Regions from separate parts of the Enterocloster sp. genome, predicted to be linked through region 2. Evidence: predicted binding sites of a transcription regulator. Region 2 holds the regulator's gene; each other region holds the start of a gene.
The links. Region 2 encodes Rex, which represses fermentation and respiration genes when NADH is low (regulators of the CRP and FNR family bind a similar motif). Its sites were predicted from a motif close to ATTGTTAANTANTTAACAAT; they were not measured.
Positions count from the first base shown of each region.

Region 1: a site for Rex is predicted at 3,988-4,007, ahead of ACZM6M_RS15045 (phosphotransferase family protein). Genes of this name have one in related genera too.
Region 3: a site for Rex is predicted at 2,583-2,602, ahead of adhE (bifunctional acetaldehyde-CoA/alcohol dehydrogenase). Genes of this name have one in related genera too.

Region 1 is NZ_DBMACH010000018.1:12,278-17,637, forward strand. It holds gene ACZM6M_RS15025 (ArsR/SmtB family transcription factor) at 1-244, shown strand, start outside; gene ACZM6M_RS15030 (YaaL family protein) at 373-612, shown strand; gene ACZM6M_RS15035 (alpha-amylase family glycosyl hydrolase) at 642-1,982, shown strand; gene glgB (1,4-alpha-glucan branching protein GlgB) at 1,984-3,951, shown strand; gene ACZM6M_RS15045 (phosphotransferase family protein) at 4,107-4,856, shown strand; gene ACZM6M_RS15050 (sensor histidine kinase) at 4,936-5,360, opposite strand, start outside.
Region 2 is NZ_DBMACH010000010.1:72,429-77,788, reverse strand. It holds gene ACZM6M_RS11865 (NAD(P)H-hydrate dehydratase) at 1-461, opposite strand, end outside; gene acpS (holo-ACP synthase) at 463-846, opposite strand; gene ACZM6M_RS11855 (redox-sensing transcriptional repressor Rex) at 848-1,513, opposite strand; gene abc-f (ribosomal protection-like ABC-F family protein) at 1,689-3,668, shown strand; gene ACZM6M_RS11845 (hypothetical protein) at 3,665-3,895, shown strand; gene ACZM6M_RS11840 (hypothetical protein) at 4,201-5,019, opposite strand; gene ACZM6M_RS11835 (DUF7768 domain-containing protein) at 5,255-5,360, shown strand, end outside.
Region 3 is NZ_DBMACH010000022.1:30,065-35,424, forward strand. It holds gene ACZM6M_RS16300 (5'-nucleotidase C-terminal domain-containing protein) at 1-574, shown strand, start outside; SAM riboswitch class I at 719-857, shown strand; gene metK (methionine adenosyltransferase) at 1,043-2,230, shown strand; gene adhE (bifunctional acetaldehyde-CoA/alcohol dehydrogenase) at 2,649-5,261, shown strand; gene ACZM6M_RS16315 (WYL domain-containing protein) at 5,352-5,360, opposite strand, start outside.

The DNA of each region.
Region 1 (5,360 bases), on a different contig from region 2:
CATGGCACTGGATTCACCAGGCGTATCGGTGGATTTTGCAGATCACGCTATGAATGTAAACGAGATCACCCGGCGCACCAGCCTGTCGCGTCCGGCCATCTCCCATCATTTAAAAATATTGAAAGCCGCCGGACTGGTAGATGTCCGCGAGGACGGCACTGCCAATTACTACTATCTCACCCTCCGGGAGCCTACCAGGCAGCTGATGGAACTGGGTTTCCGGATTGAAGAATTTATATTTTAAAAAGACTTCGGTTCTATTCCCCAATCCTGCATATAATGGTATTTTTCGGATATACTGACTGTGTTACCGGTAAATCCGTCAAAATCCGCTCTGCCGTTTTGGGCAGACGCGCAGGGAGATAATATTCTATGAGTGATTGGATGAAGGCCGTTTGCCAGACCGCAGCAGCCACTCTTAAAAAACAGGATCCGCAGCTTCTTCGCCTGAGGGCCGAGATTGAAGATACCAGACATGCCATTGAAACGGCCAGAAACCATTTTGAGCAGGAAGTAGATCCTACACTGATCGACTGCTGTATTTATGAATGGAATGCAGCGCAGCTGCGTTACCAGTTCCTTTTAAGAAAATTTAAAAGCCGGGAGCTTTGACTCCCGGCAGAATTGCGAGGACAACAACTATGAGCGCTTGGTATGAAAAAGCAGTTTTTTATCATATGTATCCCCTTGGTATGACCGGTGCCCCAAAGCAGAATACCGGAACAGAACAGACAGACCGGTTTGATGAGCTGGAATTATGGATTCCACATATAAAAGCGCTGGGCTGCAATGCCATTTACATAGGCCCCCTTTTTGAATCCACCAGCCATGGCTATGATACCAGAAATTACAAACAGACCGACCGCCGTCTGGGCTCCAACGAAGACTTCCGTCATTTCATTTCCCTCTGCCATGAAAACGGGATCAGAGTCGTCGTAGACGGGGTATTCAACCACACGGGACGGGAATTTTTTGCCTTCAAAGACATTCAGGAAAAGAAATGGGATTCTCCCTATAAAGACTGGTACAAGGGCGTAAACTTTGACTGGTCAAGCCCTCTGGGAGACCCTTTCGGCTATGAGGCCTGGCAGGGACATTTTGAACTTCCCTGTCTCAACCATGCCAATCCCCAGGTCTGCCGGTATCTCTTTGACGTGATCCGGTTCTGGGTCGACACCTTTGACATTGACGGCATCCGTCTGGACTGCGCAAACGTACTTGATTTCCATTTTATGGAAGAAATGCGCCGGGAAACGAAAACCATGAAAGAGGATTTCTGGCTCATGGGAGAAGTCATCCACGGAGACTATGGCCGCTGGGTCAATGACCATATGCTCCACTCTGTAACCAACTACGAACTCCACAAGAGCATTTACTCCGGCTTTAACGACCACAATTTCTTTGAAATCGCCCACAATGTACGCCGTCTGGAGGCTATCGGACGCAGTCTGTACACCTTTGTAGACAACCATGATGAGGATCGAATTGCCAGTAAGCTTCGTACAAAGGAGCATCTGCTTCCCGTATACACCTGCCTGATGACCCTTCCGGGCATCCCATCCATCTACTACGGAGGCGAATGGGGAATCGAAGGGAAACGGACGCCCTCCTGCGACGACGCCCTGCGGCCTGCCATTTCACCAGATGCGTTTGATTCCCTCCGCTGTACCCTTACAGACCGTATTTCAAAGCTGGGTATCATTCATCAGGAGAATGAAGAGCTTCATATGGGACGCTATCAGGAACTGCTTTTAACCAACCGTCAATACGCCTTTGCCAGACACGGTGAACACAGCCTGATCATTACCGCTTTAAACAATGACGATAACGAAGCTGTATTAAATATTCCTGTTCCCATGGCTGCCTCTCAGGCTGTAAATCTTCTTGAGGATGGCGAGATCCTCCCCATTCGAGACGGAAAACTGCAGATTACATTAAAGGGCTGTGACGGAGCAGTTCTTAAGATCAAGGGGGAACCGTAATATGGCTGTAAGAAAAAGCACACCGGAAAAACCAACCGCTGCCGCAAAAAAAACAGGAACTTCTTCCAGAGCTTCAGCGCCTGCCAGAACAGGTATGATCTCGGAGCTGGACTGCTATCTCTTCGGAGCCGGCACTCATTATGATATTTACCAGAAACTGGGGGCTCATCCCATGACTTTTAAAGGAAAATCAGGGATTTATTTTGCCGTTTGGGCTCCGCATGCAGAGCAGGTTCATCTGGTAGGCGACTTCAATGGCTGGAACCCTGATGCCAATCCCATGAAAAAAATCTCTGATATGGGAATTTGGGAATACTTTAACCCAGATATGAAAACAGGTGAACTCTACAAATTTGCCATTACTACCGATACGGGAAAAATCCTTTATAAGGCCGATCCCTTTGCTTTCAGCGCAGAATACAGACCCGGCACCGCTTCTGTAACAGCCGACCTCTCCGGCTTTTCCTGGGCAGATACAGACTGGATCACCAAGCGGGCTCAGAAAGACCCTGAAAAGCAGCCCATGAGCATCTATGAAGTTCATCTGGGCTCCTGGCGTAAAAAGAATCGCCCGGAAAAAGACGGCTGCTATACATATATCGAGGCCGCCCATGAGCTGGCTGCCTATGTGAAGGAAATGGGATACACCCATGTAGAGCTTATGGGAATTGCGGAACATCCCTATGACGGCTCCTGGGGCTATCAGGTAACCGGATATTTTGCGCCTACCTCCCGATATGGCTCGCCAAAGGATTTCATGTATTTTGTAAATTATCTCCATAAAAACGGTATCGGCGTCATTTTGGACTGGGTACCTGCCCATTTTCCAAAGGACGCCCACGGACTGGCTGATTTTGACGGCCATCCCCTCTATGAATATGAAGATCCGCGCAAGGGCGAACATCCGGACTGGGGCACAAAGGTTTTTGATTACGGAAAAAACGAGGTCAAGGACTTCCTCATCAGCAATGCCCTTTACTGGGTAGAGCAGTACCATGTGGATGGTTTGAGAGTGGATGCAGTTGCTTCCATGCTCTATCTGGACTATAGCCGCCAGGACGGACAGTGGGTACCCAATATCTACGGCGGAAACCAGAATCTGGAGGCCATTGAGTTTTTCAAGCACTTAAATACTGTCGTTCAGGGACGCAATCTCGGCGTACTGATGATCGCGGAAGAATCTACCGCCTGGCCCAATGTGACAAAGCATCCTGAGCAGGACGGACTGGGCTTTACCTTTAAGTGGAACATGGGCTGGATGCACGATTTTCTGGAGTACATGAAGCTGGATCCCTATTTCCGCAAATATAACCACAACCGGATGACTTTCAGCCTGACTTATTTTAACAGCGAAAATTATATCCTGGTGTTGTCCCATGACGAGGTAGTTCATTTAAAATGCTCCATGATCAACAAAATGCCCGGTCTGGGAGAAGACAAGTTTTCCAACCTGAAAGCCGGATATACCTTTATGCTGGGCCATCCGGGCAAAAAGCTGCTCTTTATGGGACAGGATTTCGGCCAGTGGCATGAATGGGATGAAAAGGTGGCTCTGGACTGGCATCTGGCAGATGAAGACAGCCACAGAAAGCTTCAGGAATACGTCCGTGATCTGCTGCACATTTATAAAAAATATCCCTGTCTGTACCGTCTGGACAATGACTGGAACGGTTTTGAATGGGTAAATGCCAACGACGGGGACCGAAGTATTTTCAGCTTTATCCGCAGAGATGAAACCGGCAAAAAGAACCTGTTGTTTGTTATAAATTTCACACCCGTAGCCCGTCCCGACTACCGGGTAGGAGTTCCTAAAAAATGTAAATATACGCTGCTACTGGACAATGAACACGGTGCCTACAAGGCTTCTCAGTGTCCTTCCTACACATCCGTCAAGGAAGAATGCGATGGAAAGCCCTATTCTGTGGCCTATCCTCTCCCCGCTTATGGTACGGCCATCTTCCGATTTTAAGTAAAAGGGAATTGTTACCAGTGTATTTCCCAAAAGTACGTTAAAAATTTATCAAATTTAGTATGTACTTTTTACCGCCCTTGTAGTAGAATAAGTACAGTGCGGCGGGAAACCGGCGCAGTACCGTATATAATGTGTGGAAGGAGAGTATGATTATGGCAAGAGAATTAGTTTTCACAAGTGAAAAGAAAACCGTTTATCGTGACGGCAGCACTGCCATCAAGGAATTCTGTGATGGATTCCCGAAAGCCGAGGTTCTGAATGAAGCCCTGTGCAACGCGCGGGTGGAGGATATCGAGGCGCTCAACGTTCCTAAGATCCTGGGGGTTTCTGTTGTTGATGGAAAATGGTCCATCCTGAAGGAATACGTAGAGGGAAAGACCTTACAGCAGTTAATGGATGAAAATCCGGACAAGCTGGAAGAATACATGGAAGGCATGGTGGATCTCCACCTTCTGATCCATAAGCAGGCCTGCCCTCTGTTAAACAAACTGAAGGAAAAAACCATCCGCGCCCTCAAATCCGTGGAGCAGCTGGACGACAGCACACGCTATGAGCTGATGACCAGACTGGACGGAATGCCCAAGCATACCAAGCTCTGCCACGGCGATTTCAATCCATCCAACATCATCGTAAGTGATGATGGCAAATGGTATGTCATTGACTGGGTACATGCTTCCCAGGGAAATGCCAGCGCCGATGTGGCGAGAACCTACCTTCTGTTAAGCTTAAAGGACCGCAAAAGAGCGGAGCTGTACATGGATCTGTTCTGCGAAAAAACCGGTACAGAAAAACGCTATGTGCAGGGCTGGCTCCCTGTAGTAGCCGCAGCTCAGCTGGCCTATAAGCGTCCTGAGGAAAAGGAGCTCTTAGAGAGCTGGATCAATGTATTTGAGTATCAGTAAACAGTAGACCGATCTTACATATCACATTATTTAGGGTTCAAAAAGGCCCTCCGAAGCTGATTTCGGAGAGCCTTTTTCTTTATGTATCTTCCCATTCGCTGGAATCAGACGGTATTTCCTCCGCTATTCGTTCCGCCTTCCTCTCCCGCCGTTCCACAGGAAAAGCTACCTGGGCTTTAAACAGATCGCCGTCAATACTGATGATAAACTCTCCCTTCTGAAGCTGTGTTAAGCTTCTTGCAATGGAAAGTCCCAATCCGCTGCCTTCTGTGGTTCTTGCCACATCGCCCCGTACAAATCGCTCTGTAAGCTCATCCGGACTGATATTCAAAGGCTTTTCAGAAATATTCTTGATCGTAAATACGGCCTTATCTCCCTCTTCTCTTACGTCTACATAGACGCGGCTGCCCTCCTGGGCATATTTAAAGGCGTTCGTATACAGATTTTCCAGAACTCTCCACAGGCGCCTTCCATCTGCCCGGATCATAATGATCTCCTCCGGCA
Region 2 (5,360 bases):
TTAAGAATCTCTGCTGCAAGCTCCATACAGGCTCTGTATTCTCCCTGGATTTCCCGGCTTAATCCCACACCGAAAAGGCCGTCGAAAAGAATCCCGCAGTTTTCTGCTTCCTCTTTCATAAGTTCCCATTTTTTTACAGGTATCCCCAGCTTCCTGGCAATGGAAAGCTGGAGCTTTAATTCTTCTGTCGCCTTTTCCTCTGAACTGGCCAGAAAAATAACTGCAGGAAGTCCTTTTAAATAAACCATCCGGGCTGCCGCCGCTGCATCCGCTCCATTATTTCCCACACCGCACAGCGCCCAGACCGGACTGTGTGCGGCAAATGCTCGGGCTGCCTTTAATGCGCAGTCTGCGACCGCCAAAGCTGCCCGCTCCATTAAAACCAGGGAAGGAATCCCGACCTCATGGATGGTGTAATGATCCACTGCTTTCATCTTTCTACCTGTCAGAAGGGTTCTCATATCATGTTCTCCTCTCTGCGGACGTTTCCTTTTCGCCCACTGCAAATGCCATGGCAAAATCCTCTGTATTGGAGATAGACACATGGATCTGTGTCAGCCCCATTTCCTCAGATCGCTTTTTAGCGCCGCCGTAAAGATTGACATAGGGTTTTCCAAGCTCATCCCGAAGCACCTCGATATCTCCGGGCATAAATCCCCGGAACCCGGTGCCGAACATCTTTGCCACGGCCTCCTTCACAGCAAAAGAGCCGGCCAGCTTAGAGGCAGACCCCTTCGCTTGCCGGCTTTCCGTCTCCGTAAATGTGCGAGCGACAAAATGAGGCCTCCTGCAGGCCTTTTCCATGCGCTTTATTTCGATCAGATCGGTTCCAACTCCCAGTATCATCCTACTTGCTTCCTGTGCGTTCGTTTTTTTCATCCCGGTCCAGCATACTGCATACCCGGTAGGACAGCCGCATCAGACTTTCAGACAGATGCACATTTTCCACAACTACATCCTCCGGTACAACAAGATCCGTATGGGCGAAATTCCAGATTGCCTTGATTCCTGCTGCTACCAGACGATCCGCAATCTCGGGAGCCTTTGTCTTTGGTATGGTAAGAGCCGCGATCTGGATCTCATTCTCTTTTATAAAGCTTTCCAGATCGTCCACGGACCGGATTTCAATCCCGCGGATCACCAGACCGATCAGCTTGGGATTGATATCAAACATCCCTTTGATCACAAAACCTCTCCGTTCAAAATTTGTATAATTGGCGATTGCCTGTCCCAGATTTCCGGCTCCGATGATGATCAGATTGTGCTGCTGGTCGATTCCCAGAATCTTTGCAATTTCCGAGTACAGATATTTTACATTATAGCCATAGCCCTGCTGTCCGAAGCCGCCGAAATTATTCAGATCCTGGCGGATCTGAGAAGCTGTAACCTTCATGCGGTTGCTCAGTTCATTGGAAGAGATACGCTCCACTTCTTCTTCAATCAGCTCCCCCAGATAGCGGTAATAGCGGGGCAGTCTCGAAATAACCGCTTTCGATATTTCCTTGCGTTCCATCCTGTGCCACCCTCTCCTTATATGATTCAATCTAATGCTTTCTATTATAATCGGGCGTTAAAAAAATGTCAAATCACTTTCAGGATGTTCTTGAAAAAAATATGTTCCTATATTATACTGATTGGTGCATATTATGCAAAAAACATAGAATTTATGCTAAAAAAGGAGTTTTGAAATGATCCTGTCATGCAGCAACATCAGCCGGTCCTTTGGAGATAACCATATCCTCAAACGGGTCTCATTTCATATAGAGGAACATGAAAAAGCCGCTGTCGTAGGGATTAACGGCGCGGGAAAATCCACTCTTTTAAAGATCATCATCGGTGATCTGGCACCAGATGAGGGAAGTGTAACCTGGGCCAAGGGCGCTTCCATCGGATATCTGGCCCAGCATCAGGATCTGGAGGGCGCTGAGACCATTTATGACGCTCTTTTAGAGGTAAAGCGGCCTATCCTTGAAATGGAGGAGCGTCTGCGAAACCTTGAACAGTCCATGAAATCTGCCTCCGGTGAAGAACTGGAGGCTATGCTTTCCGAATACAGCCGCTTAAACCACGCGTTCGAGCTGGAAAACGGCTACGCCTGCCGCAGTGAAATTACGGGGGTATTAAAGGGTCTGGGATTTTCAGAGGATGAATTTTCAAAGCCCATCCAGGCGCTCTCCGGCGGCCAGAAAACCCGTGTATCCTTAGGCAAGCTCCTCTTAACCAAACCCGATATCCTTCTTCTGGACGAGCCTACCAACCATCTGGATATGGAGTCCATTGCATGGCTGGAAACCTATTTAAAGGGCTATTCAGGAAGCGTGATCATCGTGGCCCACGACCGGTATTTCCTGGACCGTGTGGTTACAAAGGTCATCGAGCTGGACAATGGCACCGCCACTGTGTTTTCCGGCAATTACTCCGCCTACAGCGATAAAAAAGCCATGCTCAGAGACGCACAGATCCGTGCTTACTTAAATCAGCAGCAGGAAATCCGCCATCAGGAAGCGGTCATTGCCAAATTAAAATCATTTAACCGTGAAAAATCCATCCGAAGGGCAGAAAGCCGGGAAAAGATGCTGGATAAAATCGAGCGTCTGGAAAAGCCAGTGGAAATCAACGATTCCATGGATATCCGTCTGGAACCGGACGTAGTCAGCGGAAATGATGTACTCACCGTCACAGACTTAAGCAAGTCCTTTGATACTCAGACATTATTTACACATGGCAGCTTTGAAATCAAACGTGGGGAACGGATTGCGGTTATCGGAAATAACGGTACCGGAAAGACCACGCTTCTTAAGATCATAAACGGCCTGATCCCTGCTGATGCCGGAGAAATCCGCCTGGGCGCCAAGGTTCATATCGGCTACTACGATCAGGAGCATCAGGTCCTCCACATGGATAAAACCCTGTTTCAGGAAATCCAGGATACCTATCCCAATATGAACAACACTCAGATCCGCAATACCCTTGCTTCTTTCCTCTTTACCGGTGATGATGTGTTTAAGCTGATCAAGGATTTAAGCGGCGGCGAACGGGGTCGCGTTTCACTTGCAAAGCTTATGCTTTCTGACGCCAATTTCCTGCTCCTTGACGAGCCCACCAACCATCTGGACATTACCTCAAAGGAGATTCTGGAAAGTGCATTAAACCGATATACAGGAACGGTGCTTTACGTGTCCCATGACCGCTATTTCATCAACCGCACCGCTACCCGGATTCTGGATCTGACCGGACAGTCCTTTGTAAATTATATTGGCAATTATGATTATTATCTGGAGAAAAAGGAGGATGTGGAGGCTGCATTTTTTGCAGGACGAGGCTCTGAGGCTCCAAAATCAGCTTTAGGCCGTCCGGCTGATGCCGGAACGGGAGCTTCTTCCGGTACCGCTGCCTCCTCTTCTGCTTCAGATACAGGGGCCAAGCTTGACTGGAAAGCTCAGAAGGAAGAGCAGGCCAGGATCCGCAAACGTCAGAATGAACTTAAAAAGACCGAAGACGCCATCCACCAGTTAGAAACAAGAGACAGCGAGATCAATGAGCTGCTGGCGTTGGAAGAAGTCTATACCGATGTGTCCAGACTGATGGAGCTGAACAAAGAAAAGGATTCCATCAGTGAAAAACTGGAAAAACTTTACGAATTATGGGAGGCGCTGGCAGAGGAATGAAATTAAAACGTATTCTGGCTCTTCTTGGAGTCCTTCTCCTTGCAGGGCTTGTTCTCCTGTTTTTTATTCTGGCTCTTACCGGGGCTTCCAAAAATACACTGATGGCTGTGGCTTTTTCGATCCTCTTCTTTTCCGTCCTGTTTTATGCTATGGCGCTGATGGCAAGGGTGTTAAAGCATGGAGACGATCCAGGTCAGGAAGAGGATGAACAAAAAAAAACATTGTAGGTTATTGATAAAGCGGGAACCTCCCGGGAGTATGTCTTCATAGGCTGCGGTCATGAAAATGACCGCAGTTTCCTTTTTTACGATAGGATCTGAATTTCTGCTGTCAACCTCTGCAGTTCATTCCGTGTAAATCTTACTAATTTTTTCTCTATGAAATCCCCTTAATGGCTGCTTCCCCATCGGATGAATACCATCTTCTGTTTCACAGACAGGGTATTGTCCTGCCAGCTGCTCTAAATATTTCTTTCATTTTTTCAGAAGGCTGCCGTAATATTCTTCCTGTGTCAACTATACATCCCACACATTTACTGGATTTCTTTTTTATTTTCATTATCGGTTTTTTCTCCCATTCCCGGTTTATTGTCCATTTCTCCGGGTCTTTTACCATTCTCCGCCGGTTCCCTTTCCATGGGCGCCCTCCCGCCTGTGGGAACTTCGCCGTTCTCAGGCCCCCTACCGCCTTTAGGTATCTCACTGCCAACGGGAGCCTTTCCGTTTTCAGGAATATCGGTGCCGTAAACAAGACTGTCCATAGTAATCGTTTTCTCCTCCGTACCGGCTGTTAATGAATAGCTTTCTCCCTGTCTGATATCCGGGCTGCTAATGAGGACAGATGAATATTCTTTTTCTGCTTTCCAGGATAAAAGCTCTGTGCCGTCACTGTTTTTCAGGGCGATCTGCGTTCCGGCTTCCTGCGGATTCAAAGTAACCATTATTATCCCCTGGGTAGAAGATGGATCAAAGTTTTGTGCCATACCGGATGCGCCTGATGAAGCAAAAATTCCTCCTGTGACCACTGCTTTTCCATTATAATCCAATGAACTAATCCCATCTCCTGACGCGTTGATTCTCAGGCTGCCGCCTGAAATTGAAATATAGGCTCCTTCCATAGATACAAACGGATCTTTTCCTTTTTCCATACTGCTTCCGTCTCTGCCTCCGGCAGCATTCACACCGTCGTCAGATGCTGTAATATCGATCTGTCCTCCTGTAATATCGATCGTCAAACCTTCTATTCCTTCGCAGCTTTCTGAAATCTTAATACTGCCTCCGGAAATGGCAGCTCCGTCATCTGCATGGATTCCATCATCTCTGGAAGACAGAGTGTAATCTCCTCCGGTGATAAAAACATATAAAATGTTATTCCCCGTCGCCAGTTATCCCTTAGCATAGCCGGGAAAATCCGTCAAGGGTGCCATACGGCACCCTTGACGGATTTTTCCCGGTTATGCTTTTACACAGTCAAGCGACGGGGATATAAATTCTCCAGAGCCGTCCCCCTTTCCGGGGAAAGGGGCGGAGGGGAAAGGCGAACCTTGCTGATACCCATTCTATATAAGAAGAAACGGAGGTTATTCAATGAAACGACCCTTAGCATATCTGACTGCCGCATGGAGCGGACAACCGGAAATCGACATGGAACTGGCGGCGGGCTACTGCCGCCTTGCTTATGAGGCGGGATTTT
Region 3 (5,360 bases), on a different contig from region 2:
TGGTGATCTGGCGGCAGATGCTTACAGAGTTCAGCTGGGAGCAGACATCGGACTTTGCAATGGCGGAGGCGTCCGCACAGATATTGAGTCCGGAACCATTACATATGAGGATACACTGGCTGTATTCCCATTTGGAAACATGGGATGTGTGGCAGAGGTGACAGGACAGCAGATCAAGGATGCCCTGGAAATGGGCGCTAAGAATTATCCTGAGGAGTCCGGAGGCTTCATGCATGTATCCGGTCTGACCTATACCATTGACAGCTCTGTAAAATCCAGTATAAAGGTGGATGATAAGGGTAATTTTGTCAGTGTAGACGGGCCGTACAGAGTTACGGATATTCTGGTTGGCGGACAGCCCATTGATCTGAATAAGACTTACACAGTGGCTTCCCATAATTATATGTTAAAGTCCGGTGGGGACGGCATGACCATGTTTAATGGCTGCAATATTATAAAGGATGAGGTTATGGTGGATGTAGATGTATTATCCACCTATATTCAGGGTCTGGGCGGTTCTGTATCCTCTGAATATGAGAATCCCGAAGGACAGGGACGGATTGTGATCCGGTAAAAAGATTGTTTTAATGAAAATTCCGGCAGAGGAGATGGAACTTTGCCGGGATTTTTTGCGCGGAAAAATGTATATTGACAGGAAAGAAAAAATGATTTAATATATGCTGGTAGTCATTTCACAATAGAAAACGTTCGTAAATATCCCTTATTCAGAGTGATGGAGGTATAAAGGACCTGTGAAGTCACGGCAACCCCGGTTGAGTATCCCGTAAGCAGTGCTTATGCGGTGTGCGAAAGGGCCGGAAGGTGCCAGCCTGAGCGAGGAGTGCAGCTTATAAAGTTTTAAAAAGAGCTTTTTGATGTGCTTGATCGAGCAATAAGAGGATTTGAAGATCTGATATTTTCAAGTCCGCCGTTGCTGCGGACTTTTCTTTTTGCCAGAGGGCAGAGGATTACACCTGCTTAAATGACACGAAACACAGTACAGTATGTATTTATTTTACAGCAAAGAAAAGGAGAATGATTGATGGAGAGAAGATTATTTACATCTGAATCTGTAACTGAAGGCCATCCGGACAAAATGTGCGACGCGATTTCTGATGCGATTTTAGACGCTTTAATGGAGCAGGATCCCATGAGCCGCGTTGCCTGCGAGACAGCGACCACCACAGGACTGGTGCTGGTTATGGGCGAGATCACCACAAAGGCATATGTAGATATCCAGAAGATCGTAAGAGAGACGGTTCGCGAGATTGGCTATGACCGTGCAAAATATGGTTTTGACTGTGATACCTGCGGCGTGATTACCGCCATTGACGAGCAGTCCTCCGACATTGCTATGGGTGTTGACAAGGCTCTTGAGGCAAAGGAAAACCGTATGTCCGAGGAAGAGCTGGACGCCATTGGTGCAGGCGACCAGGGTATGATGTTCGGCTATGCAAGCAACGAGACAGAGGAGTATATGCCATATCCTATTTCCATGGCTCACAAGCTGGCTAGAAGACTGACTGAGGTAAGAAAGAACGGTACCTTAAAGTACCTTCGTCCGGACGGAAAGACTCAGGTTACAGTAGAGTATGACGAGAATGGAAAGCCGGTTCGTCTGGATGCAGTGGTTCTGTCCACTCAGCATGATGAGAATGTAACTCAGGAGCAGATCCATGCAGATATCAAGAAGTATGTATTTGATGAAATTATTCCTGCAGATATGGTAGATGAGAATACAAAGTTCTTTATCAATCCTACAGGACGCTTTGTAATCGGCGGACCTCACGGAGACAGCGGTCTGACCGGACGCAAGATTATTGTAGATTCCTACGGCGGAACGGCACGTCACGGCGGCGGCGCATTTTCCGGTAAGGACTGCACCAAGGTAGACCGTTCTGCAGCTTATGCGGCCCGCTATGTGGCTAAGAATATCGTAGCTGCCGGTCTGGCTGATAAGTGCGAGATCCAGCTGTCCTATGCAATCGGCGTGGCTCACCCAACCTCTATTATGGTAGAGACCTTCGGAACAGGAAAGCTCAGTGAGGAGAAGCTGGTAGAGATCATCCGCGAGAACTTTGACCTTCGTCCGGCTGGAATCATCCGTATGCTGGATCTGCGTCGTCCGATCTACAAGCAGACCGCTGCTTACGGACATTTTGGCCGCAATGACCTTGACCTTCCTTGGGAGAAGTTAGATAAGGTGGATACCCTTAAAAAATATCTGTAATAAGAATACAAAAAGGCATTTGCACAATGGTATGTATCGGCGTGCAGATGCCTTTTTTCAGCTCCAGCTGCTGTCCGTAACGTGGCATTGGCCGAAACATAGAAAAGCTCTCCTTATGTTACAGTTTTATTTTTATAGTTGTCAGGTATATTTTACCATAATTTATAAAATAGCAGTGGATAGGTTTTAAAATTATACAAAATATCCAAAATGGTGTTATATATTTAACAATCTTTTTGCCATTGGTGAATCGATAGAGTATGCTCTGAGACTAAAAATTTGCGCAAAACCTGAAAAAAGAAAAAATATGGTTGACATTTTTTTAACGATGTTATATAATGCGGATAGTTAAATTGTTAATAAATTGACAAACATTCCGAATACAAACACAAACACAAGGAAAATGGAGGAAATGGAAATGGCAAAGAAGACCGAGCAGGTAGTTCCGGAGATCATTGACAGCGTAGAGGGACTGAACGCCAAGATGGCAGCAATGCGCGAGGCTCAGAAGGTATTTGCAACCTACACACAGGAGCAGGTAGATAAGATCTTTTTCGCGGCAGCAAGCGCAGCGAATAAGATGCGTATTCCGCTGGCAAAGATGGCGGTAGAAGAGACCGGAATGGGCGTGGTTGAGGATAAAGTAATCAAGAACAACTACGCAGCTGAGTATATCTACAATGCATACAAGAATACAAAGACCGTTGGTGTGGTTGAGGAGGATAAGGAGTACGGTATAAAGAAAATTGCAGAGCCAATCGGCCTGATCGCAGCTGTTATCCCTACTACAAATCCAACCTCCACTGCAATCTTTAAGACACTGATTTCCTTAAAGACACGCAATGCCATCATCATTTCCCCACATCCAAGAGCAAAGAAGAGTACCATTGAGGCTGCCAAGGTTGTGCTGGAGGCTGCTGTTAAGGCAGGCGCTCCTGAGGGGATCATTGGATGGATCGACGTTCCTTCCCTGGAGCTGACCAATGAGGTAATGAGAGACGCTGATATCATCCTGGCAACTGGTGGCCCGGGCATGGTTAAGGCTGCATATTCTTCCGGTAAGCCTGCGCTGGGCGTTGGCGCTGGAAATACGCCGGTTATCATTGACGATACGGCTGATATCCGTATGGCAGTTAACTCCATTATCCATTCCAAGACCTTTGATAATGGTATGATCTGTGCTTCTGAGCAGTCTGTAACTGTTCTGGAGCCTGTATATGAGGCTGTTAAGAAGGAATTTGAATACAGAGGCTGCTATTTCTTAAAGCAGGGTGAGATTGAAAAGGTAAGAAAGACCATCCTGATCAACGGGGCATTAAATGCAAAGATCGTAGGACAGTCTGCATACACCATCGCAAAGCTGGCAGGTGTGGATGTTCCGGTTGATACAAAGATTATCATCGGCGAGGTTGAGTCTGTAGATATCAGCGAGGAGTTTGCTCACGAAAAGCTGTCTCCTGTACTGGCTATGTACAAGGCTAAGACCTTTGACGAGGCTCTGGATAAGGCAGAGCGTCTGGTAGCAGACGGCGGCTACGGCCATACCTCTTCTCTGTACATCAATGTAAATGAAAAAGAAAAGATGATGAAGCATGCAGAAAGAATGAAGACCTGCCGTATTCTTGTAAATACACCTTCCTCCCACGGCGGTATCGGCGATCTGTACAACTTTAAGCTGGCTCCGTCTCTTACACTGGGCTGCGGTTCCTGGGGCGGAAACTCCGTATCTGAGAACGTTGGCGTTAAGCATCTGCTGAACATTAAGACTGTTGCTGAGAGGAGAGAAAATATGCTGTGGTTCCGTACACCTGAGAAGGTTTACTTTAAGAAGGGCTGTCTGCCTGTAGCATTAAACGAATTAAAGGATGTAATGGGCAAGAAGAGAGCCTTTATCGTAACAGACTCCTTCCTGTACAAGAACGGCTACACAAATGTAATTACAGACCGTTTAAATGAAATGGGAATCACATATACCGTATTCTCTGACGTTCAGCCTGATCCTACTCTGGCAAATGCACAGGCAGGCGCCAAACTGATGAAAGAATTTGAGCCGGATGTAATTATCGCAATGGGCGGCGGCTCCGCAATGGATGCAGGAAAGATCATGTGGGTACTGTACGAGCATCCGGAAGCAGATTTCATGGATATGGCAATGCGCTTTATCGATATCCGCAAGAGAGTTTATACCTTCCCGAAGATGGGTGAGAAGGCTTATTTCGTAGCTGTTCCTACCTCTTCCGGTACAGGTTCTGAGGTTACTCCATTTGCCGTTATCACTGATCAGGAAACCGGCATCAAGTATCCTCTGGCTGATTACCAGCTGCTTCCAAATATGGCGATTGTTGATACTGACAACATGATGAGCCAGCCAAGAGGCTTAACCAGCGCTTCCGGCGTTGATGTTTTAACCCATGCATTAGAGGCATATGCTTCTGTTATGGCAACGGATTATACAGACGGACTTGCATTAAAGGCAATGAAGAACGTATTTGACTACCTGCCGATCGCTTACAATGAGCCAAACAATGTTGAGGCACGCCAGAAGATGGCAGACGCATCCTGTATGGCAGGTATGGCATTTGCGAACGCATTCCTGGGCGTATGCCACTCTATGGCACATAAGCTGGGAGCATTCCACCATCTGCCCCACGGTATTGCAAATGCGCTGATGATCTCTCTGGTAGTTGAGTTCAACGCTGCTGAGAATCCACGCAAGATGGGAACTTTCTCCCAGTACCAGTATCCGCATACCATGGCAAGATACGCTGAGTGTGCAAGATTCTGCGGAATCAATGCAGGCAGCGATGAAGAGGCTGTGAAGAAGCTGATCGAGAAGATCGAGGAGTTAAAGAAGGCTGTTGGCGTGAAGTCCTGCATCAAGGATTACGGCATTGACGAGAAAGACTTCTTAGACAGACTGGATGATATGACGGAGCAGGCCTTCGACGACCAGTGTACCGGTGCCAACCCAAGATATCCTCTCATGAGCGAGATCAAGGATATGTATTTAAGAGCTTATTACGGAAAATAATCGAACCCATTGAGGGTGAACCTTTATCCTTTGTGTTTGGAACAGGCCGTCTGTCCGGTTAGGGCAGGCGGCCTGTTCGCGTAGAAATATTTACTCCAC